4 regions of the Bradyrhizobium sp. 142 genome follow, and region 2 is predicted to be linked to each of the others. Evidence: predicted binding sites of a transcription regulator. Region 2 holds the regulator's gene; each other region holds the start of a gene.
The links. Region 2 encodes PhoB, which activates phosphate uptake and scavenging genes when phosphate is short. Its sites were predicted from a motif close to TGTCATNNANCTGTCAT; they were not measured.

Region 1 (7,813 bases), on a different contig from region 2:
AGAGGACGCCGGAGCTGCTGGCCAAGGAGATCGCGCGCTGCCGCGACATGACCGACAAGCCGTTCGGCGTGAACCTCACCTTTCTGCCGGCCTTCTCCGCGCCGCCCTATCCGGAATACATCGCGGCGATCGTCGAAGGCGGCGTCAAGGCCGTGGAAACCGCGGGCCGCAGCCCGGAAGCTTATATGCCGGCCCTGAAGGCGGCAGGCATCAAGGTGATCCACAAGTGCACCTCGGTACGCCATTCGCTGAAGGCCGAGCGGATCGGCTGCGACGCCGTCAGCGTCGACGGTTTCGAGTGCGGCGGTCATCCCGGCGAAGACGACATCCCCAACATGATCCTGCTGCCGCGCGCGGCCGAGGAATTGAAGATCCCGTTCATTGCCTCCGGCGGCATGGCCGACGGGCGCAGCCTCGTCGCGGCACTGTCGCTGGGCGCGGCCGGCATGAACATGGGCACGCGCTTCATCGCCACCAAGGAAGCGCCGGTGCATCAGAACGTGAAGAACGCGCTGGTCGCGGCGACCGAGCTCGACACAAGGCTGATCATGCGCAGCTTGCGCAACACCGAACGTGTGCTCAAGAACGCCAATGTCGATCGCCTGCTCGAGATCGAGCGCGAGAAGGGCGCCAAGCTCACGATCGACGACATCCACGATCAGGTCGCCGGCGTCTATCCCAAAATCATGCTGGAAGGACAGATGGATGCCGGGGCCTGGAGCTGTGGCATGGTCGCGGGTCTGATCCACGACATCCCTTCCTGCAAGGAACTCGTCGATCGCATCATGGATGAGGCCGAAACCATCATCCGCAGCCGCCTGATGGGGTTCTTGGACGGGACGGGTGCGGCGCGAAAGGTCGCCTGAAACCGTCAAACTTCTTAACCACGGCGGCACTGGCCCGCTGGAATTGCGCGCGGCGCCTCCTAAATAGGGGTAAATTACCTCTTTCATAATCAATTTCAGGAGGCGTCCGTGGTCCTGAAGAGCGTTCATTTTGCTGTTGCCGTTGCCCTCATACTCGCAGCGGGCGGCGTCGCGCGCGCTGACGACTACAAGCCTGACGAATATCTCGGCCTTGATCTCTCCAAGGCGGTGCTGTCGCCGAAGCGGCTCGGGCCCGAGACGCGGTTCGCGCCGCTCGCCCTCGAAGCGCGCGGCGGCAATGACGCGCAAGCGCGCATCGAACCGATGGACGTACCGAAGAAGGTTGTCGCCGAACGCGTGCACGTACCGGAGCCGAAGGTCGCGCACGCCAAGCCCTCGCAGCCGCGCGGCGCGGCCCGCACCAAGCTCGCACGTCGCCACGCCAATCCGCTGGATGCGCAGGCAAGGGATACCCGCATCCAGACCTGGCCGTGCCGGTCCGGCGGCATCTGCAACTGGCGCTGAGCGAACCGTTGCTGATGGTTCACCTCGCCCCGCTTGCGGGGAGAGATCGGATTGCATTGAAGACGCAAGCCGGGTGAGGGGGACTCTCCACGAGTCCGTCTGTCACCTCCCTTGCGGAGACTCTCCCTCACCCCAACCCTCTCCATGCAAGCGGGGCGAGGGAGTAGACCATCGCCTCAGCTCAGCCCGTCATCTACGCGTCGCAAAACCGTAGGCGTGGAGTCAACAAACCGTAAGCTGGGAGTCAAGGAGCGCAGGCACCTTCCGTCACGATTCGACGAAGGTCTCCTGAATGGCAACGCTCCGCGCGCAGCGCGCATGGACCCGGCGGCAGTTTTTGGTCCGCTCCACCTCCAGCCTCGCCGTCGCCTCGCTGGGCACGCTCGCAAGTCCGTCCATCAGCCGCGCCGCCGACCGCCCGCAGATCGCGGGCGGCATCCAGTCCGGCGATGTCTCTGACGGCTCTGCAATCGTCTGGGCCCGCGCCGACCGGGCCGCGCGGATGCAGGTGGAGTGCGCGACCGTCGAAAGCTTCAGGACAATCATCGCGTCAGCGTCGGGTGATGCGACGCCGGAGGCCGACTTCGCCTCAAAACTGCTATTGAACGATCTGCCGGCCGGCCAGGATATCTTCTATCGCGTGCGGTTCGACGACATCGCGACCGGCATTGCCGGCGAAAGTCGCGTCGGCCATTTCCGTACCGCGCCGGCCGCGGGGCAGTCGATCTCTTTCGTCTGGTCCGGCGACACCGCGGGGCAGGGCTGGGGCATCGACGTCTCGCGCGGCGGCTATCGCAGCTATCGCACCATGCTCGATAACCGCCCGGACTTCTTCATCCACTCCGGCGATCACATTTACGCCGACTGCACGATTCCCGCTGAACAGAAGCTCCCGAACGGCGAGACTTGGCGCAATGTCGTGACCGAGGAAAAATCGAAAGTCGCGTACACGGTGGCGCAATTCCGCGGCAACTACAAATACAACCATCTCGATGAGAATTTCCGCGCCTTCCACGCGCAAGTGCCGATGTTCGCGCAGTGGGACGATCACGAGGTCACCAACGATTGGTCGCCGGCCGGCAGCTACGACGACGCCGGCTTTGAGGACGACGGCACGCCGCGCCTGGTCGCGCGGGCGCGCCGCGCCTTCTTCGACTTCATGCCGATCCGCGACATCGGCGCGCGGAAGGGTCGGGTCTATCGCAAGATCGGCTACGGCCCGCTGCTCGACGTCTTCATGATCGACATGCGCAGCTTTCGCGATGACAGCTGGAACAAAGGCGACGACCATCGCGGCTGGATTTTGGGCGCCGAGCAACTGGCCTGGCTGAAGCGCGAGCTCGCCGCCTCGCGCGCGACCTGGAAGGTGATCGCGGCCGATTTGCCGATCGGCCTGATCAGTCTCGATGCGGTCGCGCTCGGCGACGGGGCGCCCGACCGGCGCGAGCATGAGATCGCGGATCTGCTGGCATCGATCAAGCGCGCAGGCGTCCGCAACGTCGTCTGGTTCACGGCTGACATGCACTACACTGCCGCGCACTATTACGATCCGAACAAAGCCCAATTCCAGGATTTCGATCCGTTCTGGGAGTTCGTCTCCGGCCCGCTGCATGCCGGCACTTGGGGGCCGGGCGAGCTCGACGACACCTTCGGTCCGGTCGCGATGTATCAGAACGGATGCAGTGAAGCGCAGGGCGAGAACCTCGCGCCGTGCTTCGGCTTGCAGTTCTTCGGCAAGGTCGACATCGACGGCGCGACCGGCGTCATGACGGTGACGCTGAAGGACGTCGACAACCGCGATCTCTGGTCGGTCGAGATCGTACCGCAGCCGCAGGCGCGTCCGGCTGTGGTGGCGCAGCATTCGTGAGGCACGGGTAACTCGCTCCGCCGGGTATGACGGTGAGGAAGCACCTAACCCGATCTTGATTGGCCGCCGCGCTGCCACGCGGTATGATGCCTATTCCCGCCACCTCTTTTTCATCACCGAAGAGCCCGTTCCCGTGGTCTCGCCGCACGCACCGGGCGGGCTGGAATTCGTCAGGAGTTGATCCAATGGACAATCTGAAGACACAGGGCATCAGCATGCCCAAGCTCGGGCTCGGCACCTTTCGCATGCAGGGCGATGCCTGCCGCGCCGCGGTGGAGAGCGCGCTGTCGCTCGGCTATCGCCACATCGACACTGCCGAGATGTACTCCAACGAGGAGCCGATCGGTGCCGCGCTTGCCGCCGCCGGGGTGGCGCGAGGCGAGCTGCATGTAACGACAAAAGTCTGGCACGAGAATTTGGCGCCGGACGCGATCCGCCGTGCCTTCGATGCCAGCCTGAACAAGCTCAGGCTCGATCATGTCGACCTCTATCTCGTGCACTGGCCGTCAAAAGCCGCGAACTGGGGCGCGGTGTTCGAGACCCTGATGAAGCTGAAGGAGGAGGGCCGCACGCGGGCGATCGGCGTTGCCAATTTCACCACAGCGTTGCTCAAAATCGTGGTCGACGACATCAAGGCGCCGATCGCCTGCAACCAGATCGAATATCACGCCATGCTCGACCAATCGAAGGTTTTGGCCTATCTCGCCGCCAAGTCCATCCCGCTGGTCGCCTATTGCCCGCTGGCACAGGGCCGCGTCGCTTCGGATCCGGTGCTGGGCGAGATCGGAGCCAAGCACGATGTGACCGCCGCGCAGGTCGCGCTGAAATGGCTGCTCGACCAGGATGGCGTTGCCGCGATCCCGAAGGCGTCACGCCGCGAAAGCCAAAAGGCCAATCTCGATGCGCTGAAGATCAGGCTCGACGAGGCCGACCGCAACAAGATCGCCGCGCTGCCGAAGGACAGGCGCTGCGTCAATCCGGGCTTCGCGCCGGCGTGGGACTGACCAAAAAAGCGCTTCGTGAGCGCAAAGAAATGGCCCCGCGAGAGGCCATTTCCATGTTTGCGTCCACGGCAGGCGCCATTCGCGCGCGAATTTGATCCGCGTCAATGAGGCCGGCCGCTTCCCGGATAGAATGGGACTTCCGAAGGGCGAAATTGGATGGGCCAATGCTGAACGAAGTGATGGATTTCGCCGGCGAGGTGCTGCCGGGAAGCTGCGCCGTGCCGCCTTATTCCGAAACCGCGTTTCTGGCGGAGCTCGGCGAGCGGCTGCGGTTATCGCGCATGCGCTGCGAGCTGTCGCGCCGGGAGCTCGCCCGCGGGTCCGGAATTTCGGAGCGCTACATCGCCCAGATCGAGGCCGGCAAGGGTAACGTCTCGATCGTTCTGCTGCTGCGGCTCGCCTCCGCGATCCACCGTAGCCAGCGGTAGGCCGCCTGACATCAGGCCCGCGCCTTCTCCACGTTGGCGCTGCGGGCCGGCACGGCGAACTCCCTGCGACAGACTTCGGCCAGCACGGCGACGCCCTCGCGGATCTGCTGATGCGTCGGGCTCGCAAAGCACAGCCTGAGCCGTGAGCTGGAATGCTTCCTGTTGGTCGACCATTCCGGCCCCGGATTGATCGAGACGCCAGCGGCAAGCGCGGCCTCGTACAGCTTGAGCGTATCGACCTGGTCGGGCAGCTTCACCCAGAGGAAGATGCCGCCCTTTGGCTCCTCGAACTCGGCGGCGGTCCCGAACTGCTCGTTCAAGGCCTCCATCAGCGTATCAAGCTTGGTGCGTAGCGTCTTCGTCAGTGCCGGCACGTGGGTCGAAAAATGCGGCTTGCAATATTCGGCAAGCACCATCTGCTCCAGCGCGCCGGAGCCGGCATCCGTCTTCAGGGACAGCATGCGCGACATCACATCCCAGGGCGCCACGATGAAACCGACGCGTAGCGCCGGTGCGATCGATTTGGAGAACGACCCGATATGGATCACGCCGCCGTTAGGGCTCATCGCATGGATCGCCGGCGGACGTTGTCCCGACCATACGAGATCGGCATAGCAATCATCCTCGAAGATCGGCACGCCATAGTCGGCCGACAGCCGCAATAGCTCGGCACGCCGGCTTTCCGGCATGACGCTGCCGGTCGGATTCTGCACCGTCGGGATGGTGTAAATGTATTTCGGCTGGATGCCGCGGTTCTTCAGGTCAGTCAGCGTCGCGGCCAACAGGTCCATGCGCATACCATCCGCGTCGAGGGGAATGCCGACCACGTTGACGCCGAGCCGCGCCAGGCGGCTCAGCGAGCCCTGGTAGCTGTCCTGCTCGACAATCACGGTGTCTCCGCGCGCCAGCAGCGTGTGGTTGACGAGGTCGAGCGCCTGCAACGAGCCGGACACGATCAGGAGATCGTCGACCGTGCACATGATGCCGGCGTCGCGCTTGAGTTTCGTCACCAGGAATTCGCGTAAGGGCAGATAGCCTTGGGGGCCGTGTGCCAGCCCGTAAGTCGCGAGGTTTCGGCCCTCGCGCCGCAGCACAGCATTGGCAGCCTCGACCAGCTCGTCGAGCGGGACCTGCTCGGAATCGTTGTTGCCGCCGACGAAGCTGTATTTGGCAAGACCGGTCCAGCGCGCAGTCGGGGCCGGCAGCCCTGCAGGAAACAGGGGCGCGAAGTCGAAGCTGGACATCATGGGGCGTTCCTCGTTCTGTTCTTATTGAGCGGCCGGTTGCCCCGGCCTGCCTTACTTCTTGCCGGCCGTCCGGGTCGGACGTCCCTGGCTGATGAAAGCGTAATGCGCATTGGCGACACCGCCAACCATCAAGGCTTCGACCGCCGGTTCGGCGATCTCGCCCGTGGCAGCCCAGTCGACGATGAAATTGGCCCCGGTCCCGCCGCGCACGTCGTCGGTCGGAATGAAGACGGAGATGGTGGCGAGCGGCTTCAGCGCCACCGGCGCTTTCAGATAGCTCTCGACCTGCTTGCCTGCGGTGTCGAAATAGGCGATGCGTCTGACGACCAGCGGCTGGGCCTCGGAGGCGTTGTGCACGCTCAGCGTCACCGAGAAGTCGACGCGCAGCTTGCCCTGGCTCATCGCGACGCTGGAATAGGCCGGCACGTAGAACCCGCCGGACACGCCGAGTTCATCCTTCGGCAGCGCCGTGAGCGAATCCGCAAAGTTTTGCTCGATATTGACCTTGGACTGAGCGACTGCGGCCGAGGCGAGCAGGTATAGCAGCATTGCGGCGGCAAGCCCCATCCACATGTGACGAATTGCTTGCTTGCCGCGCCGCAACCTGTCTCTAGGGTGCGGCAAAACGGACAAATTTGGCATGCACGAACTCATTCGCGACATCACTCTCTGTATTCTGTTCGCCTGGATGCTGGGCCTGCTCGCCCATTTCTCCCGGCAGCCGCTGATATTGGCCTACCTTATCGCCGGCTTCTGCATTGGTCCATTCGGCGCTGGCTGGGTCAAGTCGCAGGAATCGATCAGCGTCATCTCCGAGCTCGGTCTGATCTTCATGCTGTTCATGATCGGTCTCGAGATCGACCTGAAGAAGATCGTGCGGGCGGGAAGGGTGATCCTGTTCGCGGCCGGCGGCCAGCTCCTCGGCGGCTGCCTGCTCGGCGTTCTGTTCTTCACCGGCATCGGCCTGTCGCTCGGCGGCGGTCATTTCGATGCGCTCTATCTCTGCGTCGCCTGCGCGCTGTCGAGCACCGTCATCATCGTCAAGGTGCTCTACGAGAAGCGCGAGCTCGACACGCTGCCCGGCCGCGTCACGCTCGGCGTTCTGGTGCTCCAGGATATCTTCGCCATCCTGTTTCTGGCGGTGCAGCCGAGCCTTGCCAACCTGCAAGTCAGCGTCATCCTGCTTTCGATTGGCCGTGTCGCGGTACTGGTCGCAGCGGCGCTCCTGGTCAGCCGCTACGTGCTGCCGCGCCTGTTTCACCAGATCGCCCGCCGCCCCGAGCTGATCCTGCTCGGCGCGCTGGCCTGGTGTTTTCTCGTCGCCGAGACAGCCGAGCGGCTCTCGCTGTCTCGCGAGATGGGCGCCCTGATCGCCGGCGTCTCGCTCTCGACCTTTCCTTATGCTCTCGACGTCACGGCCAAGGTCACCACGCTCCGCGACTTCTTCATCACGCTGTTCTTCGTGGCGCTCGGCATGACCATTCCGGTGCCCGGGCTTTCCGTGATCGGCCTCGCACTGATGATTGCGGCCTTCACGGTGGTGAGCCGCGTCGTCACCACCTTCACGCCGCTCTATCTGATGAAGCAGGGCCTGCGCGCTAGCCTGTTGCCGGCGCTCAACCTGGCGCAGATCTCCGAGTTCTCGCTGGTGGTGATCCAGACCGGCGTCGCCGACCACCACATCGCACCCGAGACAGCGAATGCGGCCTCCTTCGCCTTCGTGGTGCTGGCCGTGCTCTCGACCTTCGTGATGACCCGCAGCGACGAGATCATCCGCCGGGCGATCGCTCCCCTGAAGCGGATCGGCCTGCGCGATCTCGACCACGGCCACGCCGATGAGGGGCACAAGGGCGGCCATGGCGAGGCCCGCCGCATC
Region 2 (7,813 bases):
CGCTGGTGATCAAGCGCATCGCCTATCGCTCGGCGCGCTCGGGCCTCATCACCGGCGTGCTGCTGGCCACCGCCCGCGTCGCCGGCGAGACCGCGCCTTTGCTGTTCACCGCGCTGTCGAACCAGTTCTTCAGCCTGAGCCTGAACAAGACGATGGCCAACCTGCCGGTCACCATCAACAACTTCGTGCAGAGCCCCTATGCCTACTGGAAGCAGCTGGCCTGGAGTGGGGCGCTGCTCATCACGCTGACCGTTCTTGCCCTGAATATTGGCGCGCGCATCCTTGGCGCCGAGAGGACCGCAAAATGAGTGATCTGTCCGTATCCATGAGCGCGTCCGGCGGCCTGCCCCAGGCGCCGGTGCTGCCCGAGGCGCCCCCCAAGGTGACGGTGCGCAAGCTGAACTTCTATTACGGCGAGCACCATGCGCTGAAGAACATCGACCTGACGCTCGGCACCAACCGCGTTACGGCGTTCATCGGCCCGTCGGGCTGCGGCAAGTCGACCCTGCTGCGCATCTTCAACCGGATGTATGATCTGTATCCCGGCCAGCGCGCCACCGGACAGCTCATGCTCGACCAGACCAACATTCTCGATCCCCGGCTCGACCTCAACCTGCTGCGCGCACGCGTCGGCATGGTGTTCCAGAAGCCGACGCCGTTCCCAATGACGATCTACGAGAACATCGCCTTCGGCATCCGCCTCTATGAGAGGATCTCGAAATCCGAGATGGACGACCGGGTCGAGAAGGCGCTGCGCGGCGGCGCGCTCTGGAACGAGGTCAAGGACAAGCTCAACGCCTCGGGCCTGTCGCTCTCCGGCGGCCAGCAGCAGCGCCTCTGCATCGCCCGCACGGTCGCGGTGCGGCCCGAGGTGATCCTGTTCGACGAGCCCTGCTCGGCGCTGGACCCGATCTCGACCGCCAAGGTCGAGGAGCTGATCCAGGAGCTCTCCGAGAACTACACGATCGCGATCGTCACCCACAACATGCAGCAGGCGGCCCGCGTCTCCGACAAGACCGCCTTCATGTATCTCGGTGAATTGATCGAGTTCGACGACACCAGCAGGATCTTCACGTCACCGAGCGATCGGCGTACGCAGGATTACATCACCGGCCGGTTCGGCTGAGGAGACGGGACATGGTTTCTGAACATACCGCAAAGGCGTTCGACACCGACCTCCAGGAGCTCACCCGGCTGGTCGCCGAGATGGGCGGGATTGCCGAGCGCATGATCGTGGAGTCCGTCGATGCGCTGATCCGGCGCGACGTCGCGCTCGGTCAGCGCGTCGTCACCATCGACGCCGAGCTCGACATCCTCCAGAGGCGCATCGAGGAGCGTGCGGTGCTCACCATCGCTCGCCGCCAGCCGATGGCGGTTGACCTGCGCGAGATCGTCGGCGCCATGCGCGTTGCGACCGATCTCGAGCGCATTGGCGACCTCGCCAAGAACATGGGCAAGCGCGTCGCGGCGCTGGAGACGGACTTCCATCCGCTGAAGCTGTTCCGCGGCCTGGAACACATGACCGACCTCGTGCAGCAGCAGGTCAAATCGGTGCTGGACGCCTATGCCGCGCATGATCTGCCGGCGGCGATGGCGGTGTGGAAGGGCGACGAGGAAGTCGATGCCATCTGCACCTCGCTGTTCCGCGAACTCCTCACCTACATGATGGAAGATCCACGCAACATCTCGTTCTGCATCCACCTGATGTTCTGCGCCAAGAACATCGAGCGCATCGGCGACCACGCCACCAACATTGCCGAGACCGTGTTCTACATGATCGAGGGTCAGGCCATCACCGACAAGCGGCCGAAGGGCGACATGACGACCTTCGCCACCACGGTTCCGAATACCTAAAGACTCAAGGGAGCAACGAGCCCATGGGCGCACGCATTATGGTGGTTGAGGACGAGGAAGCTCTGACAGAGCTTCTCCGCTACAACCTCGAAGGCGACGGCTATGACGTCGAGACGGTGATGCGCGGCGACGACGCCGACACCCGCCTCAAGGAGCATATCCCCGACCTGATCGTGCTCGACTGGATGCTGCCGGGGTTGTCCGGCATCGAGCTGTGCCGGCGGCTTCGCACCCGGCCCGAGACCAAGCAGCTCCCGATCATCATGCTCACCGCCCGCGGCGAGGAGAGCGAGCGGGTGCGGGGATTGGCGACCGGCGCCGACGACTACATCGTCAAGCCGTTCTCGGTGCCGGAGCTCCTGGCGCGGGTGAAGGGCCTGCTCAGGCGCGCAAGCCCGGAGCGGCTTGCCACCGTGCTCGCCTTTGGCGACATCGAACTCGATCGCGACAAACGTCGCGTCGCGCGCTCAGGCCGTCCGATTGATCTTGGTCCGACCGAATATCGTCTGCTGGAGTTCTTCCTGGAGCACCCCGGCCGGGTGTTCTCGCGCGAGCAGCTGCTCGACAGCGTCTGGGGCCGCGACATCTATATCGACGAGCGTACCGTCGACGTGCACATCGGCCGCCTTCGCAAGCTGCTCAATCTCGGCCGCGAGCAGGACCCCATCCGCACCGTCCGCGGCGCCGGTTACGCACTGGACGATCGTTTTGCGAAAGCGGAGCAGGCGTAGGCCTTTGCGAGCTGATTTAGCGAGCTGCCGCTACACTCTCAGCCGTCGTCCCGGACAAGCGTAACGTTTGCAACGCGCAGCGTTGTCCAGAGCGGAGCGCAGATCCCGGACCCATAGCCACAGGGAGTGGTTGTTGCGCAAAAAAGGTAACTCCGAGTCCCCGTAACCACATCTTGCGGTGGCCATGGATCCCGGATCTGCGCGCGCTTGAGGCGCGCTTGTCCGGGAGACACTGAGTGATTTGCGCGGTCATCGTGTGACGGCGCTATCCTTGCAGTCAGCTAATCCGCCAGCTTACCGCGGCCCGGGCTTGGACGGTGCACGCCTGCGGTCCGCCGCCGGCTGGTACGCGACGCGCGAGTGCTGGGCGCAATAGGGCAGGCCGGACAGCGCCCTGCCGCCGCAGAAGAAGAAATCGGGGCTCGAGGGATCGCCGACCGGCCAGTGACAGGTCGCCTCGTTCAATTCCAGCAACGACAGCCGCTGGCTCATCGGCACCACGTTGTCGTAGGTGACCGGATCCGGCTCCACCTCGACCTCGAAGGCCTGCGCCAGCGCCGTATTGCCGCGCGAGATCGGACGGTTCACCCGCATCATGTGCTGCGCCGGGCGCGCCTTGCGCGGCCGGGGAGCAGCGGATGAAGGGCTCTTGGCGCGGCCGGACAGGCCGAGCCGGTGCACCTTTCCGATCACGGCGTTGCGGGTCACATTGCCGAGCTCCGCCGCGATCTGGCTGGCCGAAAGTCCGGCCTCCCAGAGCTTCTTCAGCTGCTCGACGCGATCATCCGACCAGGTCAAAACCGTCATTGCACCCTTTCCCTCGCTGCGCGCCTGCCATACCGGCTCACAGCGAATGCCTAAGCTTTGAAAAACCCGTGCCGCCAGAATCCCTTAAGGCTCGCCGGGCGCACCAGATGCGCCCGAACGTTTACGCCGGTACATGAGGACTTAGAGATCAGAACCGCTGCACGAGATGTCGTATCTGACAAGCCAAACGCTACAATATGGCGTGACTCACGCGCAAGAGTCCGCCGACTCGCTTCCACATGTTCCGTGGCTAAAACTCGCAAAATCGGCACCGCAAGACTACGGATTCAGCGTTTCGCGAGGCTTTCCGGGCGGCATTGACACCGGTTTTACCAAGCATAAGATAGTACTACGTGCCGCCCTTAAAAGGCGGCACGTTTCGTTTTTCGGGCCGGTCAATGGTGCGCTGCGTAAGCGCGTTGAGGCCGGCCTCAACATCCAAGTGACCGTCATGACCAACAGCGCCGCGCCGCATCTGCTTCCCGTTTTCGCCAGGGCCGACCTTGGTTTCGAGCGCGGTGAAGGCTGCTGGCTGATCGCAACCAACGGCGAGCGTTACCTCGATTTCACCTCCGGCGTCGCTGTGAATGCGCTCGGCCATGCCCATCCGGCGCTGGTCAAGGCGTTGCAGGAGCAGGCGACGAAACTCTGGCACATGTCGAACCTGTTCCAGAGCCCCGACGGCGAGCGGCTGGCGGCACGTCTGTGCAATGAGAGCTTCGCGGACTTCGTGTTCTTCTGCAATTCCGGCGCCGAGGCAATGGAATGCGTGATCAAGATCGTGCGCCGCTTTCACGCCGCAAAGGGCCATCCCGACCGCTACCGCATGATCACGTTTGAAGGCGCGTTCCACGGCCGCACGCTTGCGACGCTGGCTGCGACCGGCTCGGCCAAATATCTCGAAGGCTTCGGTCCGCCGATGGAGGGGTTCGACCAGGTGCCGCATGGCGACCTCGATGCCGTCAAGAAGGCGATCGGTCCGCAGACCGCGGGCATCCTGATCGAGCCGATCCAGGGCGAGGGTGGTGTGCGTTCGGCCACGCCGGCGTTTCTCAGGGCGCTGCGCCAGCTTTGCGACGAACGCGGCCTGTTGCTTGCGTTCGACGAGGTGCAGACCGGCATGGGCCGCACCGGCGATCTCTTCGCCCATCGTCGCCTCGGCGTCACGCCCGACGTGATGTCGTTGGCGAAAGCGCTCGGCGGCGGCTTCCCGATCGGCGCGTGCCTGGCGACCGCGGAAGCGGCGTCCGGCATGACCCCGGGCTCGCACGGCTCGACCTTCGGCGGCAATCCACTCGCGGTCTCCGCCGCCAATGCAGTGCTCGACGTCATGCTCAATCCCGGCTTCTTCGATCATGTGCAGAAGATGTCGCTGCTGCTCAAGCAGAAGCTCGCGTCCGTGATCGACCGCCATGGCGACGTCGTCAGCGAAGTCCGCGGCGAGGGCTTGCTGATCGGCATCAAGGCCGTGGTGCCATCCGGCGATCTGGTTGCGGCGCTGCGCGATGAAAAGCTCCTGACCGTCGGCGCCGGCGATAATGTCGTGCGTTTCCTGCCGCCTTTGATCGTTACCGAGGTCGAGATCGAAGACAGCGTTGCCCGGCTCGAACGCGCCTGTGCCGCGATTTCGGCGGGCCAAACCAAGCGGGCGGCAAGCTGATGAGCAAGACGGCCAACAAGACCCCAAAGCACTTCCTCGATATCGACGAGCTGCCGCTATCGGAGCTCAAGAGCATGCTCGCCGCCTCCTCCGCGATGAAGGCGAAGCAGAAGGCGCATCAGCCGGTCAAGCCGCTCGAAGGCAAGACGCTGGCGATGATCTTCGAACGCCCGTCGACGCGGACGCGGGTGTCGTTCGATGTCGCCATGCGCCAGCTCGGCGGCGAGCCCATTATGCTCACGGGTGCCGAGATGCAGCTCGGTCGGGGCGAGACCATCGCCGACACCGCGCGCGTGTTGTCGCGCTATGTCGACGCCATCATGATCCGCATCCTCAACCACGATGCGCTGCTCGAGCTTGCGGCCAACGCGACCGTGCCCGTCATCAACGGCCTGACGCGGCGCTCGCATCCCTGCCAGGTGATGGCCGACCTCATGACATATGAGGAGCATCGCGGCCCGATCGAGGGCAAGACGGTGGCATGGACCGGCGACGACAACAACGTGCTGGCGTCCTGGGCCCATGCCGCCGAGCGTTTCAAGTTCCAGCTCAATGTGGCAACGCCGCCGGAGCTCGCGCCGAAGAAGGCAATGCGTGACTGGATCAAGACGACCGGCGCCCCAATCATGCTCGGTACCGATGCGGAAGCCGCGGTGCGCGGCGCCGATTGCGTCGTCACCGACACCTGGGTGTCGATGGGTGACAAGGAAGGCGAGCACCGTCACAACGTGCTCAAGCCCTATCAGGTCAACGCCAAGCTGATGTCGCTGGCCAAGCCCGATGCGCTGTTCATGCACTGTCTGCCCGCCCATCGCGGCGAGGAGGTCACTGACGAGGTGATCGACGGCCCGCAATCGGTCGTGTTCGACGAGGCCGAAAACCGCCTGCACGCGCAGAAGGGCATCCTGGCCTGGTGCTTCGACGCGGTGAAATAGGTATGCGCTAGCGTTTTTTGCCGGCCATAAACGCCACTCGTCGTCCCGGACAAGCGCGCCAGAAGCGCGCGCCGATCCGGGACCCATACCGCGTGATCTATCTTGTGGCAGACTGGAGAAGGCTGATGTGCTTCGCCAAACCCAAGCCTGTGGCGATGGGTCCCGGATCTGCGCTTGCGCTTGTCCGGGACGACATCGAGTTTGAAATTGCTTCGTAGATCTCAACTCGAATCCGGAACACGCTACTCAACTGCCCCCTTCCAATCCACCTCTTCCGACCCCAGATAGAGCGCCATGGTTTCCCAATCCCCTGACATGAAAACCAGGCCCGAAGGCCCGGTTCGCGCGCCATCGGCGGTTCCGATCGATGACGCCGTGCTGCCCTACGAGATCGACGCACTCGACGTGCGCGGGCGCCTGGTGCGGCTCGGCTCGGCGCTCGATGAGATCCTCACCAAGCACGACTATCCCGCCCCGGTCGGCAAGCTGCTCGGCGAAGCCATCGTGCTGACGACGCTGCTTGGTTCAGCGCTGAAGTTCGAGGGCCGCTTCATCCTGCAGGCCCAGACCGACGGCCCGGTGTCGTTCCTGGTGGTGGATTATAAGGCGCCGGATCATTTGCGCGCCTATGCCCGCTATGACGCCGCGCGCCTTGGCGATGCACGTGACTCCGGCTCGCTGCTCGGGCGCGGCCATCTTGCCATGACCGTCGACCAGGGTCCCGACATGAGCCGCTACCAGGGCCTGGTCGCGCTCGACGGTGGCAGCCTGGAAGACGCCGCCCACGAATATTTTCTGCGTTCCGAGCAGATTCCGACGCGCGTCCGCCTCGCCGTCGGCGAGGAGTGGCGCTCGAACGATGGCGGCAAGCACCGCTGGCGCGCCGGCGGCATGCTGATGCAGTTCCTGCCGAAAGCGCCGGAGCGCGCGCAGCAGGCCGATTTGCATCCCGGCGATGCGCCCGAAGGCGTACAAGTGCACAGCATTGCCGAGGACGATGCCTGGGTCGAGGCACGTGCGCTGATCGACACCGTCGACGATGTCGAACTGATCGATCCCGAGCTCTCGGGCGAGCGGCTGCTCTACCGTCTCTTCCACGAGCGCGGCGTGCGTGTGTTCAATCCGCTGGTCCTGAAGGCGCAATGCTCCTGCTCGCGCGACGCCGTCGCCGCCATGCTGAAGCGCTTTTCGCCGGACGATCGCGCCGCCATGGTCAAGGACGACAAGGTCGTCGTGACCTGCGAGTTCTGCTCGTCGGTCTACGAGTTCACGCCGCACGAGGCAGGCGTGGAGGGCGCGTGAGCGCTGATTGACCATAGGGTGGTTTACGCTTCGCCATCCCACCCATTCATCACCGTCAGCCTGAGGCGCGCGTCCTGCGGCGCACTGCGCCGTAGGACAAGCCTCGAAGGGCGACGGCCCGGCTGCATCTCGGCCGTTCATCCTTCGAGGCTCTCCACGCGACGCTTTGCGTCGCATGGCTCACGCCTCATATCCTATGGGTGGCGGGTGGCCAGGGGAGGTAGGATTAGATTGCAAACCATCCAGCCTCGGAGGACCAAGATGATCAAGCTCGATCGCACTGAGACACCCGCCGCGGCGGAGCATGCCACGGTTTATCTGGCTTTTGAACTGAGCCAAGCGAAATGGAACTCGGCGTATTGCTGCCGGGATCGCAGAAGCTGAGCCGCTATACGATCGGTGGCGGCGACCTGGCCGCCTTGACGGCCCGGCTTGCCGACATGCGCAAGAAGGCGGCCGCAGATGGCCGGCCGGTACGTGCTACGAGGCGGGTCTCGACGGCCACTGGCTGCATCGATGGCTGA
Region 3 (7,813 bases), on a different contig from region 2:
CCACTCGCGATCGGGCTCGCGCTGGTGATGATCCATCTCGTCAGCATTCCCGTCACCAACACGTCGGTAAACCCGGCGCGCAGCACGGGACCGGCCCTGTTTGTCGGCGGCTGGGCGCTGGCTCAGCTCTGGCTGTTCTGGGTCGCACCGCTGATCGGTGGCGCGCTGGGCGGCGTGATCTATCGCTGGCTGAGCGAAGAGCCCACCGGCGTCGTCGCGGGCGCGAAGACGGCGTGATCGGAGAGCGGGATCGCAGGCAATCGCCGCGGTCCCGTTACTTGCCCGTTGCCGGCTTGACTTCGGTGACGTGGCCCATCTTGCGGCCGGGGCGCGGCGCGCCCTTGCCGTAGATGTGGACGGTCGCGCCCGGGGCGGTCAGCCATCTCTCGTAATCGTTGATCTCGTCGCCGATCAGATTGGTCATGGTGACAACCTCGCCGTGGCGCACAGGCCTGCCGAGCGGCCAGCCGGCAATGGCACGGATGTGCTGCTCGAACTGGGAGACAGACGCGCCGTCCAGCGTCCAGTGTCCGGAATTGTGCACGCGCGGGGCGATCTCGTTGACCAGCACCTTCGGTCCGGTGCCATTGGCGAGAACGAACATCTCGACGGCGAGCACGCCGACATAGTCCAGTGCGTTTGCGATTTTACCTGCGATGCTGCGGGCTTCCTCCGCCAGCGGATCCGGAATCGACGCGGGCGCCCGCGACACTTTCAGGATGTGGTCGCGATGCTCGTTCTCGGTGACGTCGAAACACTCGACCTGGCCCGCGGCCGAGCGCGCGGCAATCACAGAAATCTCGCGCTCGAACGGCACGAAGGCTTCCAGGATGGCCTGCTTGGTACCGAGGCTGGTCCAGATCCTGGCGATGTCGTCGCCCTGGCGGATGATGGCCTGGCCTTTGCCATCGTAGCCAAAGCGGCGGGTCTTCAGCACGGCCGGGAGTCCGATCCGGACGATTGCCTCGCGTAACGAAGCGACGGACGTGACGTCGGCATAAGCAGCGGTGCCGATGCCGAGCCGCGTCACGAAATCCTTCTCGGCGAGCCGGTCCTGGGTGGTCTCGAGGACCTTGCGGTTGGGCAGAACCGGGCGGCGCGCATCCAGCACCATCGCGGCGGCCGCCGGCACGTTCTCGAACTCGTAGGTGATGACGTCGACGTCGTTGGCGAACATCTCCAGCGCCTCGACATCGGCATATTCGGCGCAGGTTGCGTTCAGCACGACGTCGAAGGCCGGCGAATCCGGGTCGGGTGAGAACACCTGGCAGCGCAGGCCGAGCCGTGCCGCCGACATTGCCAGCATCCGGCCGAGCTGTCCGCCGCCGAGGATTCCGATGGTGTCGCCGGGCTTCAGCTTCACCGGTCTGGTGTCCGTCACGCCCTGTCCTCCGGGCGTTCGGCAACCGCCTCGGTCTGCGCCTTGCGCCAGGCTGCAAGGCGATCGGACAGGGCCGGGTCGGACAGTGCCAGCACGCTTGCGGCGAGCAGCGCCGCGTTGATCGCGCCCGCCTTGCCGATGGCGAGGGTGCCGACCGGGACGCCGGCGGGCATCTGGACGATCGAGTACAGCGAATCCAGGCCCTTGAGGGTCCTGGATTCGATGGGAACGCCGAAGACGGGGAGTTCCGTCAGCGCTGCAGCCATGCCGGGCAGATGCGCGGCGCCGCCGGCGCCGGCAATGATGACCTTGTAACCCGCCGCCTTGGCGCCCTTGGCGAAAGCGAACAGCCGATCGGGGGTCCGGTGGGCCGAGACGATGCGGGAGTCGGCGGCGATGCCGAGCGCTGCAAGCGTGTCGGCTGCATGCCGCATTGTCTCCCAGTCCGACTGGCTTCCCATGATAATGGCGATCGGCGCGGTCATGACGTCAATTGTGCTCGGGAAAACGGAAACATAGGCCAGATTAACGGTTCCGGCCGGCGGATCGCAAGGCGGTGGCAAGGAGAAGGGAATGCACTATCCTGTCTTGGTGAATCCCCGCAAGCCTTCATTGAGCAGGATGCCCATGAAGAAACCGAAAAGGGCAAGCGCTGCGAAGGCCAAAAAGGGCCGCAAGACCAGCGCGAACCGATCCAGGACTGCACCCAGGCGTTCCGCCGGGCCGGCCCGTCGCTTCGCGTCGGCCGATGACGGCGCCAAGGCTGCTATCCGCAACCTGCGGAGCAAGCTCAAGGCGGCAATGCTGCGGGTCGCGGAACTCGAGGCGGCCGCCGATACCGATTTCCTGCTCGACATCCCGAACCGGCGCGGCTTCGAACGCGAGCTCAACCGCGCCATTGCCTACATGAAACGTTATCGCGCTAGCGGGGCGCTGATCGTGCTCGACGTGGATCGGCTGAAGCCGGTCAACGATTCCTTCGGCCACGCCGCCGGCGATGAGGTGCTCAAGGCGATTGCGGGAGCACTGAAGCGGCAGATCCGCGCGTCGGACGTGGTCGGCCGGCTCGGCGGCGACGAGTTCGCGCTGCTGTTGTGGAATCTCAGCGAGACCGATGCCAAGGCGAAGGCCGCGATTTTCGAGCAGGCCGTCGACGAATTGTCCTTTGTCTTTCGCGGACAGCGCGTGACTGCGGGCGCTTCCGCCGGCGTCGCGTTGCTCGGCCCGCAATCCGATGCGGCTCGTGCGCTGGAGCAGGCCGACGCCGCCATGTATGTCCGCAAGGCGCACCGGCGGCATGAGCCGCACGTCAGGCTCGTCGGCAACTAGAGCATGATCCGGACCCGAAGGGCCGCGTTAGCGCAAAGTGTGCAGCGGTTTTCCCTCGCGACAAACGCGGAACGCGTTTGCGCGGAGATCATGCTCGAACAAAATGAATCAAAGCGTGGCGAGATCTTGCGGCACGTTGCCGAATTTGCGCAACAGCGTTGCGTCACCGAATTCGCCGGTCATGGGATTGCCGCTGCGGCTGAATGCGACTGCGCCGATGTGGCCGGCACCGCGCGCCAGGATCTCGGCGCGCCGCAGCGCTGCGGCCGAGGATTGACATTCCTCAGCCGCACCCGCGACCGGCGATCCGTCGGCATCCATCAAAAAGGGCATTGCAACGTAATAGGTCACGTCCGACATGGCGTTGCTCCAGGGGGTGAACTCAGGCGGCGCTGCTCTTGCTCCGCATCTTGCTGCGTGAAGTCTCCGGAATGCAGCCGGCCGAGATCGCCGCCTGCAACTCCTCGAGTTCGGCCTCCAGATATTCGTTGGCCATGATCAGCGCCTTGATGGTGCTGCGCAGATTGCCGTCGCACATCGCGATCGCCTGATCGCAGGCTTGTTCGTAATGGCTGTTGTCGAAAAGGGCGGTTGCCGACATGCGCGTTGTCCTTGGGCGTTTGCTGGGCGGTTTTCTGGGGCATCAGGGTCTGTAAATGTTCCTTTTTTGTTCTTTTCGAGTCAAGCGGATTCAAATGCTGCGAAGCGCCCCCGGAACGATGGCTGTGGATCAGGCGATGATGTCGGGCGTGATCTGGTCTTCGATGAACGCGATGCGATCTCGCAACAGCAGCTTGCGTTTCTTCAATCGCTGTAACCGCAATAGGTCAGGGGCAGGCGATTGATGCAGTGCATCGATCGCCGCATCGAGATCTCGGTGTTCCTGCTGCAACCGGGCGAGCTCGGCTTCGAGCTCGCGCTCGTCTTCATGGGTCATGTCTGCGGTGGCCGAAAACCGATAGGCTGAGATTAAGGCTGTGGATGCCCTGTGGAAATTATCGTCCTTGCGCCGCGTGACCGCAAGCGATCTCGGATCGTGGCTTACGGATCTACCGCAAGTTATTTCCCTGGATCGCAACGGCGCCGCGCAGACGCATTGATATCACGGATTTTTCCGCCGCGGTTCCCTTACTCACGCTTCGTTACATATGAATTTTCAAAAATGACACTGCGATGATGGATACCCATCGACAGAACGAATCGGTGATGTACACTTGCTCGTCCGGATCGAATCCAAGGTTGCCCCTACCGAGGAGGTTTCGAATGACAATTCAGGCACATCTGGTTGAATTGGAACGGAAGCATAAAACTCTCGAAAACGAATTGCACGAAGCTCTCGTGCACCTTTCAACAGACGACCTGCGAATTGTTGAGTTGAAGCGCCGGAAGCTGATGGTCAAGGACCAGATCGAGCGATTGAAGCAGAACGAAACGCTTCACTAGTGACCCCCGTAACAGCGTAGAGTTGATCCTACCCTTTCACGCAGGGATGAGAGCTTTTGCGCTCGTCCCTGCGTAAGGCTGCGTCGTATAGACTTGTTTGCGCTAGAGTCCCGCGAACTCGGCGACGTGATCCGCGATTGCGAGCGATGACGTCAGCCCCGGCGATTCGATGCCGAACAGATTGATCAGGCCTTCGACCCCATGATCGCGCGGGCCCTGCATCAGGAAATCCTGCGTGGCGACGGCCGGCGGCACAATCTTCGGACGAATGCCCGAATAGCTCGGCAGCAGCGCGCCATCGGGCAGCGTCGGCCAGTATTTGCGGATCGCCGGATAGAAGCGCTCGGCGCGCGAGGGATCGACCGCGTAGTCGATCGTCTCGATCCATTCGACGTCCGGGCCGAAACGCGCCTGGCCTGCCAGGTCCAGCGTCAGATGCACACCGAGCCCGCCCGGTTCGGGTACCGGATAGATCAGGCGCGAGAACGGCGCCTTGGCGTTGCAGCTGAAGTAATTTCCCTTGGCGAGGTAGGCCGGCGGAATCCGGTCCAGCGGCATGCCGTCGATGTTGCGCGCCACCGTCGTCGCCGAGAGACCTGCGGCGTTGACGAGCAGGCCGCATTGCAGCGTCATCGGCGATTCGCCGCCGGCGTCGATCTCGATGACGCCGCCCGTCGCCTTGGCGCGGATCATCGGCGTGCGAAACGCAAAGGCTGCGCCCGCCGCCTCGGCCTCGCCGCGCAGCGATAGCATGTAGGCGTGGCTGTCGATGATGCCCGTTGAAGGCGAGAGCAGCGCGGCGTCGCAGGCAAGCGCCGGCTCCAGCGCGCGCGCGGCCTCGCCGGAGAGCAGCTGCATGTCGAGTACGCCATTGGCCTCGGCATGCGTCTTGATCGATTGCAGCTTCTCGGTTTCCCTTGCACTGGTGGCGACGATCAGCTTGCCGCAATTCCTGTGGGGGATCCCGCGCTCGGCGCAGTAGCGGTAGAGGGCGTGCTTGCCGCTGACGCACATGCGCGCCATCCAGCTTCCGGCGCGGTAGTAGATGCCGGCGTGGATCACTTCGCTGTTGCGCGAGGAGGTGACGGTGCCGATGGCTTCGGCCACCTCGAGCACGATCACCTCGCGGCCTGCCTGCGCCAGCTTTCGCGCCACAGCGAGCCCGATCACGCCGGCTCCGATGACGACGCAGTCGACCCTATCCATGGTTGTACGAGATGTCCGCTGGAACCGTCGATGGCATCGGAGCCCGAAGGCGGCCGCCAACGCCGTTTTCCGTTAACGAGGCATTTATCATGTCAGGGCAATTGTCGTATTTGATGTTACATTTTTCTGTTGCGCGTACAGGCGTTTACTCGATCCAAACCCGTGAAGCCAGACAATCCCGTGCTGAAATCGCGGGTGGCTGATGGCTGAGAAGAACTGGCACGTGGGCAGCACGCTTCCGATTGCTGTGCAGGCCCTCGTGTGCCTGGCCAGCGCGGTCGCGCCGGCGCGCGCCTCTTCTCTGCTCGAAGAGCTTGCTCCGGTGAGCCATCTCGGTAGGCTTGAGCCCAGTCTGGTCTGGGAAGCCTTGATCGGAGTAATCGCGGTCTGCTCGCTGCTGGCGGCGATCGCGCTGTGGATCCATTCCGCGGTGGGCCGGGCCAAGCGGTCGCAATTGCGGCGCAACGCCTTCGTCTCCTCCGCCATGAACAGTTTGAACCAGGGCGTGGTGATGACGGATGCGCAGCGGCGCATCATCTTCTGCAACGACCGCTATCTTGAGATCTACGGCCTGTCGCGGTCGGATCTTTGGGCCAACATGGACGGCCACGACCTGCTCAAGCTGCGGCGCGACCGCGGCGTCCTTGGTGTCTCCGACGACGAGTTCTACGAGAAGGCGGCAAGCCTGAACGGCCTGATCACCGAACTGCCGGACGGGCGGGCCATCCTGGTGAAATATTTCGTGCTGCCCAACGGCGGCTCGGTGGCGACACATCTCGACGTCAGCGAGCAGCGCCGGCTGTCGCGGCAGCTCGCGTCTACCAAGCAGTTTCTGGAAACGGTGCTGGACAACGTGCCGGCCTGCGTTGCCGCAAAGACCATCGAGGACGGCCGCTACATCTTTGCCAACAGCGCCTATGAGCGGTTCTGGGGCTTCTCGCGGGACTATGTCGCCGGCAAGAATGCGCGCGAGTTGTTCGCGCCGGTCTCGGCGGCCAGCATCGAGGCGACCGACCAGGCGGCGCTCAACGCGCCGGACGGTCAGTTCCGCAATGAGTTCGAGGTCGAGCGCGGCGCGACCCGGCGCATGGTTGCCTCGATCCGGATCGTGGTCCGCAACGAGAACAACCAGCCCGAATTCCTGCTGCTGGTGTTCGAGGACATCACCGACCGGCGCTCGCTGTCGCAGGAGCTGGAGAGCACCAAGAAGTTCCTCGAGCTCGTGGTTGACAATATCCCGGTGGCGCTGATCGTGGAGGAGGTCAAGGACGGCCGCTACCTGCTCGCCAACCGCAGCGCCGAAACGATCCTCAACCGCAGGCGCGAAGAAGCCACCGGCCTGACCGCCGCCGATATCTTCAATCCCAAGGAAGCCAAGCTGATCATCGCGCGCGACGAGGCTGCCATCAAGAAGCGCGGGATGATCACCGAGGAGCACCCGATCTCCACCAAGGACGGATTGCGCTTGTTCCTCACCCGCCGCGCCACCGTGCTTGGCGATACCGGCGAGCCGCAATATCTGATCAAGACCCACGAGGACGTCACCGACCGGCGGCAGACCGAATCGCGCATGGCGCACATGGCCTATCATGACGGCCTGACCGACCTGCCGAACCGCGCGGCCTTCCTACAGGCCCTGACCCAGATGATCGAAGCCTGCGAGGGCACCAGCGAGGAGTTTGCCGTCCTCTGCGTCGATCTCGATGGACTGAAGGAGGTTAACGACGTCTTCGGCCATGCGCTCGGCGACAAGCTCTTGGTCGAGGTGGCGCAGCGGCTCCAGGATGCCGCGCGCGGCGGCGTTGTGGCGCGCCTGTCCGGCGACGAGTTCGGCCTTATCATCGACGGCAAGCAGCCGGAGACGGGCCTTGCGCTGGCGCAACAGCTCGGCGATGCCGTCGCCCGGGAATTCCAGATCGACGGTCGCGCGGTCCGCGCCGGCGTCACCACCGGCATGTCGATCTTCCCGCATAATGGCGCCGATGGCGCCTCGCTGCTCGCCAATGCGGGTGCCGCGCTGTTCCGGGCAAAGCAGAAGTCACGCGGCACGATCAGCCTCTACCAGCCGGAGATGGACCAGCAGATCCGCGACCGCCGCGTGCTGCACCAGGACCTGTCCATGGCGATCAGGAATGGTGAGCTGTCGCTCGCCTTCCAGCCGCAGGCGATCGCCGGGCATAGCGTCGCCGAAAGCGAGATCATCGGCTTCGAGGCGCTGGCGCGCTGGCAGCATCCGGTGCGTGGCCAGGTCTCGCCGGCTGAGTTCATCCCCATCGCGGAGGAGAGCGGCCTGATCGTCGAGATGGGCGAATGGATTCTTCGTCAGGTCTGCCGGGAGGCGGCGTCGTGGCCGAAGCCGCTCCAGGTCGCGGTCAATCTGTCGCCGGCGCAGTTCATGCACGGCGATGTGGTCGGGCTGGTCCATTCGATCCTGCTCGAGACCGGGCTCGCGCC
Region 4 (7,813 bases), on a different contig from region 2:
TTCCACGCTGGCGCAGATGCTGACCAAGGGCATGCTGAAGAATGCCGACGGCTCTGCGATGAAGAAGGACGACTTCCGCATCATCCACAAGTCGGCGCCGATAATCAACGGCCCCTATGCCTACAACTCCGACCTGCCGGAAGAGGCCAAGGTGGCAATCGCCAAGGCGTTCTTCGACGCGCCGGCCAAGGACAAGGCCGCATTCGACCGCCTCTCCGACGGCCAGAAGAAGGGTTTTCATCCCGCCACCACCAAGGATTGGGATGGCACGATCGAACTGATCAAGTTCGTCGATGCGCTCCGTAAGAAGAAGGCGTCCTGAGTTTCGGGACGATAGCACTGGAGCCGGGTCGATGGACCCGGCTCTTTCTCTTTCGACGAGCACCTTTTCAATCCATGACGATCGCCGTTTCGATCCTCCCAGAGCAGCAGCTGACGACGCTCAATGCCGCCTACAGTCGGGCGGTCGCGCGCAGGCGCTGGCGTCTGTTACTTGGAGTGGCGCTGTTCGCCGCCGCCCTGGTTCTCGCCGCGGTCGGCGCAGAAGTGAACCTGCGCACCCTCTTCACCTATTTCGGCAACTTCCTCAGCTATTTCGACCGCATCTTCACGCTCGACAGCGGTCAGCGCGTCTGGACCGATGTCGGCGAATGGCTGTGGGGCTGGCGCAAATGGCTGAAGATGCTGGGCGAGACCCTGCTCATCAGCTATGTCGGCACACTGATCGGCGCGACCTTGGCCTTTGCCCTCAACTTCTTCGCGGCGGAGAATACCTTGCCCGCACCCTGGCTGCGTTTCGTGGTGCGGCGCCTGCTTGAATTCGCCCGCACCGTCCCCGGCATCGTCTTCGCGCTGATCTTCGTGATCGCCTTCGGCCTCGGCCCGATGGCGGGCGTGCTTGCAATCGCGATCCACTCCACCGGCGCGCTTGGAAAGCTGTTCTCGGAGATTGTCGAGAATGCCGACATGAAGCCGGTCGAAGGTATCCGCTCGACCGGCGCGAGCTGGCTCGCTTGCATGCGCTTCGCCGTCCTGCCGCAGGTCACGGCCGGCTATGCCAGCTACGCGCTGCTGCGCTTCGAGATCAACGTCCGCGAAGCCTCCGTGATGGGTTTTGTCGGTGCCGGCGGTATCGGCCAGGAACTCGTCGTCGCCATCCGCAAGTTCTATTATTCGGACGTCAGCGCGATCCTGCTCACCATCATCGTCACGGTTTTCATCATCGACATCGCCACCGGTTGGCTGCGCGGTCGCCTGTTCGGCAAGGAGGCGCGGACGTGACCAAGCCGCAGCGAGTCGACACCGCGCAGCTTCGCGCGCGCTATCCCGATGTGTTCGACCGGCCGGCCTCGGCGCGGCTCGCGACGCCTGCGATGATCGTCGCAGCACTCGCGATCCTGGTGTATGGCTTCGTCGATCTCGATTTCTCGCCGTCGCGCTTCTTTTCAGGCCTCAGCCAGCTCGGCTGGATCAGCCTGATGATGATTCCGCCGGATCCCGGCTCCTCGCTGCCGATCTATCTGAAGGCGCTGGGCGAGACGCTGTCGATCGCGCTGCTGGGCACGACGCTGGCGGCATTGTTCGCGCTTCCGGTCAGCCTGCTCGCCGCGCGCAACGTGGTGCGGTCAAAGATCCTGCGTTTCCCCGTCCGCCGCTTTCTCGATTCGATCCGCGGCGTCGACACGCTGATCTGGGCGCTGGTGTGGATCAATGTGGTCGGGCTCGGCCCGTTCGCCGGCGTGCTCGCAATCGCGGTGTCGGATTTCGGCTCGTTCGGCAAACTGTTCTCGGAGGCGATCGAGGGCGCCGACCAGAAACAGGTCGAGGGCATCCGCGCCTCCGGCGGCAGCGCGCTGCACGAGATCCGTTTCGGCCTGCTGCCGCAGGTTCTGCCCGTGATCGCAGGCCAGGTGCTCTATTTCATCGAATCCAACACGCGCTCGGCCACCATCATCGGCATCGTCGGCGCCGGCGGCATCGGCCTCCAACTCGCCGAGCAGATCCGCGTGCTGGAATGGCAGAGGGTGTCGTTCCTGATCCTGATGATCCTGGTCGCAGTCGCCGCGATCGATTTCATCTCGGGCAAGCTGCGCTTTGCCATCATCGGGCGAAGAGCGGTGGCGTAGATTCTTCGCCGACCACAGTCCTTCTTCCCTCCTCCCCTTGTGGGAGAAGGTGGCGCGAAGCGCCGGATGAGGGGTTGTCTCTTCGAATTCAAATGAGAATTGCGCTCGCGGAGAGAGACCCCTCACCCGGATCGCATCTTACGATGCGATCCGACCTCTCCCACAAGGGGAGAGGTGGACCGCCCGCGTGGCAGCCAGCTCACCCGTTCTCCACCAGAAACTCGACCCGCTCTGCCGCAAAGCGGGAATGCTTGGTCACCAGCGGCTTGCCTTCGAGATCGTGGTCGGTCGCGTCAACCACCAGGATCGGCCGTCCTAGCGGGAGATCGAGGCGCGTGGCGTCGGTTGCGTCGACGATGCCGGCGGTGATCCGGGTCGCGCCGCGGCGGTAGTCGCGGACACCGTAATGCGCGAGCAGTTTTGTCATCGAACGAGTCGCTGCGAACACAGCTCCTGCGCCGGGAAACAATTCCGCCGACAGCCATGTGGTGGAGACGCAGATCGGCGTGCGGTCGGCGAGGCGTATCGCCTCGATCCGGACCAGCGGCGCACCGGTCTTCAAGCCGAGTTCTCGCGCAACCTCGCGGGTCGCGACGTCTTCGGAGGCCTCGATCAGCTGGCCGCGCGGCTCGCGGCCGCCGGCGCCGACGATCTCGGAGAAGCGCGTGCGCGAGCGTAGCGGATAGGCGAGGCGCTGCGCCTCGACATAAGTTCCGCTGCCGCGCTCGGCGCGCACCAGGCCGCGCTCGGCAAGCGCAGCCAGCGCGCGCCGCACGGTGTGGCGGTTCACGCGATAGGTTTCGGCGATCTCTACCTCGCCCGGCAGCTTTTCACCGGCGGCAAAGCGGCCGTCGGCGATGCCGCGCTCGATGCCGTCGGCGACCAGACGCCACAACGCGACGCCGGAAGAAGAGGTGTCCTGCATGCTCATATCGCTGGTCAGCCTAGCCCAGAAATCACAGCTTTGTCACGAAACAGTCATGGCGCTTCCGTATGAAGTTGTCTATTATCATAGACAACTTAAATGCGGCAAGGTCGATGGACGCGGTGACCCAGCACAACAATCATCAAGCCCAGCGCAAGGCCGTCATGGCCGTGCTGGCGCACGCGGAGGCGGGCGAGATCGCCGCTCGCCTCCGCACTCTCGCGCTACCGGGCCATCAGGATCTGCGCGAGCCCGAAAACGGCCTGGTGATGCTACGCGGCCGGGTCGGCGGCGACGGCGCCCCGTTCAACCTGGGTGAGGCGACGGTGTCGCGCGCCGCGGTGCGGCTTGCGAGCGGCGAGGTCGGCTTCGGCTACACGCTCGGGCGGAATAGTGAGAAGGCGCGGCTGATCGCGCTGTGCGATGCGCTGGTGCAGTCGCGGGATTTTTGCGCGTCGGTCGAGCGGGATGTTATCGCGCCGTTGCGCGAGCAGCTTATGATTCGGCGCAAGCAGGCGGCGGCTGAGACCGCCGCGACGAAGGTTGATTTCTACACCATGGTGCGCGGTGAGGGTTGAGGCCATGACCACGATTGCGGAATTGCCGCCGGGTTTCGTCGACAAGGTGCTATCGGCGCAATCGACTTTTCGCTCGGTCATGGACGCGATGGCGCGGCCGGGCTCGGTCCAGCGCATCGTGCCGATGGCAGGGGCGCCCGCTGCGATGATGCGCGGCACGGCTGCGATCGCGCTCACGCTGTTCGATCACGATACGCCGATCTGGCTCGACGCGCGGATGATGGAAAGCTCCGACGTGGTGAAATGGCTGAAGTTCCACACCGGCACGCCGGTCGTGCAGGACTGCTCGATCGCGAGCTTTGCGCTGATCAGCGACGGCGCCACGCTTCCGGCGCTCGAACGCTTCGCGCTCGGCAGCAATGAATATCCGGACCGTTCGACCACATTGATCGTCCAGGTCGATAGCCTGGCTGCCGGACGCGGCTTCGAGTTGCGTGGCCCGGGCATCAATGGCGTCGCGACGCTTCAGGCGGCGATCCGGCCGGCCGATCTGTTCGAGCGGCTGCGTGTCAACGAGGCGCTGTTTCCGCGCGGCATCGACGTGGTGCTGGTGGCCGATGACGCGGTGGTTGCGATTCCGCGCACCGCGCGTGTCGCGAACAAGGAAAGCTAATCACATGTATGTCGCAGTCAAAGGCGGCGAACGCGCCATCGAGCACGCCCATCGCCTGCTGGCAAATGCGCGGCGCGGCGACCAAAACGTTCCGGAGGTCACGCTCGACCAGATCTCGGAGCAGCTCGGCCTCGCCGTAGACCGCGTCATGAGCGAGGGTTCGCTCTACGATCGCGAGCTTGCAGCGCTCGCGATCAAGCAGGCTCGCGGCGATCTGATCGAGGCGATCTTCCTGGTCCGCGCCTTCCGCGCCACGCTGCCGCGCTTCGGCGCGAGCGAGCCGGTCGATACCGGCGCGATGCGGGTGCAGCGGCGGGTATCGTCGACCTTCAAGGACATTCCCGGCGGCCAGATCCTCGGGCCGACCTTCGACTACACGCATCGCCTGCTCGATCCGGCGCTCGCTGAGGGGTTCGTGCCCGAAGTGCCGGCGACGGCCGAAGCCGCAACGGCACCGACGCCGCGCGTGACGGATATTCTGGGCCGAGACGGACTGATCGAGCCCTCGCCGCAGGCAGAGGACGGCGCCAGCGTCGGCGATCTCACCCGCGAGCCGCTGAACTTCCCAGCGGACCGCGACCTGCGCCTGCAAAATCTGGCGCGCGGCGACGAAGGATTCTTGCTGGCGATGGGTTATTCCACCCAGCGCGGCTACGGCCGCAACCATCCCTTCGCCGGCGAAATCCGCTTCGGCGAGGTCGAGGTCGAATTCTTCGCCGAGGACGCCGGCTTCGCCGTGCCGCTCGGCTCCATCGAGCTCACGGAATGCCAGATGGTCAACCAGTTCAAGGGATCGGCGACGGAAGCGCCTTGCTTCACCCGCGGCTATGGCCTCGCCTTCGGCCAGAGCGAGCGCAAGACCATGTCGATGGCGCTGGTCGACCGCGCGCTGCGCGCCCGCGAACTCGGCGAGGAGGCCACAGCGCCCGCGCAGGACGAGGAGTTCGTGATGTCGCATTCCGACAACGTCCAAGCGACCGGCTTCGTCGAGCATCTGAAGCTGCCGCATTACGTCGACTTCCAGTCCGAGCTCGGCCTGTTGCGCAAGCTGCGCCAGGAATTTGCTGAAGCGTTTGCCGAGGCCAACGCGCTGATGCCATGAAGGAGGCCGCGGAATGAACGCGCCCGCCTACAATTTCGCCTATCTCGACGAGCAAACGAAACGAATGATCCGTCGCGCCATCCTGAAGGCGATCTCGATTCCGGGCTATCAGGTGCCGTTCGCCAGCCGCGAGATGCCGATGCCATATGGCTGGGGCACCGGTGGCGTGCAGGTGACCGCCGCGATCCTTGGGCCCAAGGACGTGCTGAAGGTGATCGACCAGGGTTCCGACGACACCACCAACGCGATCTCGATCCGCAAATTCTTCGCCAAGACCGCCGGCGTTGCGACGACGACGGCGACGGAGGATGCAACGGTGATCCAGACCCGTCACCGCATCCCCGAGACGGCGCTGCATGAGAACCAGGTGCTGGTCTATCAGGTGCCGATCCCGGAGCCGCTGCGCTTCCTCGAGCCGCGCGAGACCGAGACGCGGCGGATGCATGCGCTCGCCGAATACGGCCTGATGCATGTCAAGCTCTACGAGGATATCGCCCGCTTCGGCCACATCGCGACCGCCTATGCCTATCCGGTCAAGGTCAATGCGCGCTACGTGATGGACCCGTCGCCGACGCCGAAATTCGACAATCCCAAGATGGACAATTGCCCGGCGCTGCAACTGTTCGGCGCCGGCCGCGAGAAGCGCATCTATGCGATCCCGCCCTATACGCAAGTGGTGTCGCTCGATTTCGAAGACCATCCGTTCGAGCCGTATCGTTTCAACGCGCCTTGCGCCCTTTGCGGCACTGAGAATTCCTATCTCGACGAGATCGTGACCGACGACAAGGGCGGACGGATGTTCGTGTGCTCGGACACCGATTATTGCGAGGGCCGCCAGGCCGCCGGCCATCACGGCAGCCTCAGCGCCGCGCCGTACAAGGAGAGCGCGCAGGAGGGATCAAATGGCTGATCTCGATATGCTTGAAAACGACCAGCCGCTGCTGGTCGCAAAATCCCTCAGCAAGTCCTATGGACGCATCGCCGCGTGCCGCGACGTGTCGTTCGCGCTCTATCCCGGCGAGGTGCTGGCGATCGTCGGCGAATCCGGTTCGGGCAAGTCGACGCTGCTCCAGTTGCTGTCGGGCCAGCTCGCGGCCAGCGGCGGGCAGGTGTCCTACCGGATGCGCGACGGCGTCACCCGCGATCTTGCCACGCTCGGCGAGGCTGAGCGACGCTTCCTGTTCCGCACCGATTGGGGTTTTGTGCACCAGGATCCCGCGCAAGGCCTGCGCATGGCGGTCTCGGCCGGCGCCAATGTTGGCGAGCGGCTGATGGCCGTGGGCTGGAACCACTATGGCCGCATCCGCGACACCGCGTCGGACTGGCTCACGCGCGTCGAGATCGACGTCGCGCGCATCGACGATGCGCCGCGCACCTATTCCGGCGGCATGCGTCAGCGCCTCCAGATCGCGCGCAACCTCGTCACCGAGCCGCGGCTGGTGTTCATGGACGAGCCGACCGGCGGTCTCGATGTGTCCGTGCAGGCCCGCCTGCTCGACCTCTTGCGCAGCCTCGTCGCCGAATTGCATCTCGCCGTCATCATCGTCACCCATGATCTCGCGGTGGCGCGGCTGTTGTCGCATCGCGTGATGGTGATGAAGGGCGGCCGGGTCATCGAGACCGGCCTCACCGACCAGGTGCTCGACGATCCCCGCGAGCCCTATACGCAACTCCTCGTTTCCTCGATTCTACCGCCATGAGCCTTCCAACGCGAGCCCTCCGATGACTGCCATGATCGACGTCGCCGACGCCCAGAAGACCTTTACGATGCACCTGCAAGGCGGCATCGAATTGCCGGTGGTGCGCGGCGTGACCTTTCACGTCGACCCCGGCGAGTGCGTCGTACTGTCGGGTCCGTCCGGCGCCGGCAAATCGTCGATCCTGAAGATGATCTTCGGCAATTATCGCTGCGACTCCGGCCGCATCGGCATCCGCCATCGCGGCGCGCTGATCGATCTTGCCACCGCGGAGCCGCGGCAGGTGCTCAACGTCCGCCGTTCGACCATCGGCTATGTCAGCCAGTTCCTGCGCGCGGTGCCGCGGGTTCCGACCATCGACGTCGTCGCCGAGCCGTTGATCGCCGGCGGCATGAGCCGGACCGACGCGCAGGCGCGCGCGGGCAGCCTGCTGCATCGCCTCAACATTCCCGAGCGGCTGTGGCAGCTTCCACCCGCGACCTTTTCCGGCGGCGAGCAGCAGCGCGTCAACATCGCACGCGGTTTCATCTCGGACCTGCCGATCCTGATTCTCGATGAGCCGACTGCCTCGCTTGACGCAGCCAACCGCGCCGTCGTGGTCGAGCTGATCGCCGAGAAGAAGCGCCAGGGCGTTGCCATGGTCGCGATCGTCCACGACGACGAGATACGCCATCTGATTGCCGACCGCGTCGTCGACGTCACCAGCTTTGCCGCCGCGGCCTGAAGGAAAATGAAGGACATGAACGCCAAGCCGAAGGAAACCGTGATCGCC

Region 1: IVA82_RS29715 (alkaline phosphatase D family protein) is a predicted target of PhoB. The motif match lies at 1,579-1,595, and genes of this name have one in related genera.
Region 3: IVA82_RS22105 (DUF465 domain-containing protein) is a predicted target of PhoB. The motif match lies at 3,873-3,889, and genes of this name have one in related genera.
Region 4: phnF (phosphonate metabolism transcriptional regulator PhnF) is a predicted target of PhoB. The motif match lies at 3,092-3,108, and genes of this name have one in related genera.

Annotation. Positions count from the first base shown of each region.
Region 1 covers NZ_JADPKQ010000322.1:109,309-117,121, reverse strand. The annotation lists gene IVA82_RS29725 (nitronate monooxygenase family protein) at 1-866, shown strand, start outside; gene IVA82_RS29720 (hypothetical protein) at 975-1,391, shown strand; gene IVA82_RS29715 (alkaline phosphatase D family protein) at 1,684-3,258, shown strand; gene IVA82_RS29710 (aldo/keto reductase) at 3,444-4,262, shown strand; gene IVA82_RS29705 (helix-turn-helix domain-containing protein) at 4,427-4,690, shown strand; gene IVA82_RS29700 (PLP-dependent aminotransferase family protein) at 4,702-5,937, opposite strand; gene IVA82_RS29695 (DUF3124 domain-containing protein) at 5,989-6,510, opposite strand; gene IVA82_RS29690 (cation:proton antiporter) at 6,578-7,813, shown strand, end outside.
Region 2 covers NZ_JADPKQ010000173.1:20,746-28,558, forward strand. The annotation lists gene pstA (phosphate ABC transporter permease PstA) at 1-308, shown strand, start outside; gene pstB (phosphate ABC transporter ATP-binding protein PstB) at 305-1,126, shown strand; gene phoU (phosphate signaling complex protein PhoU) at 1,138-1,854, shown strand; gene phoB (phosphate regulon transcriptional regulator PhoB) at 1,878-2,585, shown strand; gene IVA82_RS16280 (GcrA family cell cycle regulator) at 2,880-3,392, opposite strand; gene IVA82_RS16285 (aspartate aminotransferase family protein) at 3,844-5,052, shown strand; gene argF (ornithine carbamoyltransferase) at 5,052-5,987, shown strand; gene IVA82_RS16295 (Hsp33 family molecular chaperone) at 6,282-7,289, shown strand; gene IVA82_RS16300 (hypothetical protein) at 7,634-7,813, shown strand.
Region 3 covers NZ_JADPKQ010000240.1:7,003-14,815, reverse strand. The annotation lists gene aqpZ (aquaporin Z) at 1-237, shown strand, start outside; gene IVA82_RS22135 (5-(carboxyamino)imidazole ribonucleotide synthase) at 275-1,381, opposite strand; gene purE (5-(carboxyamino)imidazole ribonucleotide mutase) at 1,378-1,866, opposite strand; gene IVA82_RS22125 (GGDEF domain-containing protein) at 2,009-2,710, shown strand; gene IVA82_RS22120 (hypothetical protein) at 2,819-3,070, opposite strand; gene IVA82_RS22115 (hypothetical protein) at 3,093-3,311, opposite strand; gene IVA82_RS22110 (DUF465 domain-containing protein) at 3,441-3,647, opposite strand; gene IVA82_RS22105 (DUF465 domain-containing protein) at 3,974-4,153, shown strand; gene IVA82_RS22100 (NAD(P)/FAD-dependent oxidoreductase) at 4,256-5,359, opposite strand; gene IVA82_RS22095 (EAL domain-containing protein) at 5,562-7,813, shown strand, end outside.
Region 4 covers NZ_JADPKQ010000367.1:7,629-15,441, reverse strand. The annotation lists gene phnD (phosphonate ABC transporter substrate-binding protein) at 1-322, shown strand, start outside; gene phnE (phosphonate ABC transporter, permease protein PhnE) at 397-1,281, shown strand; gene phnE (phosphonate ABC transporter, permease protein PhnE) at 1,278-2,126, shown strand; gene phnF (phosphonate metabolism transcriptional regulator PhnF) at 2,326-3,057, opposite strand; gene phnG (phosphonate C-P lyase system protein PhnG) at 3,165-3,629, shown strand; gene phnH (phosphonate C-P lyase system protein PhnH) at 3,634-4,242, shown strand; partial or broken gene IVA82_RS33705 (carbon-phosphorus lyase complex subunit PhnI) at 4,247-5,361, shown strand; gene IVA82_RS33700 (alpha-D-ribose 1-methylphosphonate 5-phosphate C-P-lyase PhnJ) at 5,358-6,254, shown strand; gene phnK (phosphonate C-P lyase system protein PhnK) at 6,247-7,044, shown strand; gene phnL (phosphonate C-P lyase system protein PhnL) at 7,067-7,765, shown strand; gene IVA82_RS33685 (alpha-D-ribose 1-methylphosphonate 5-triphosphate diphosphatase) at 7,781-7,813, shown strand, end outside.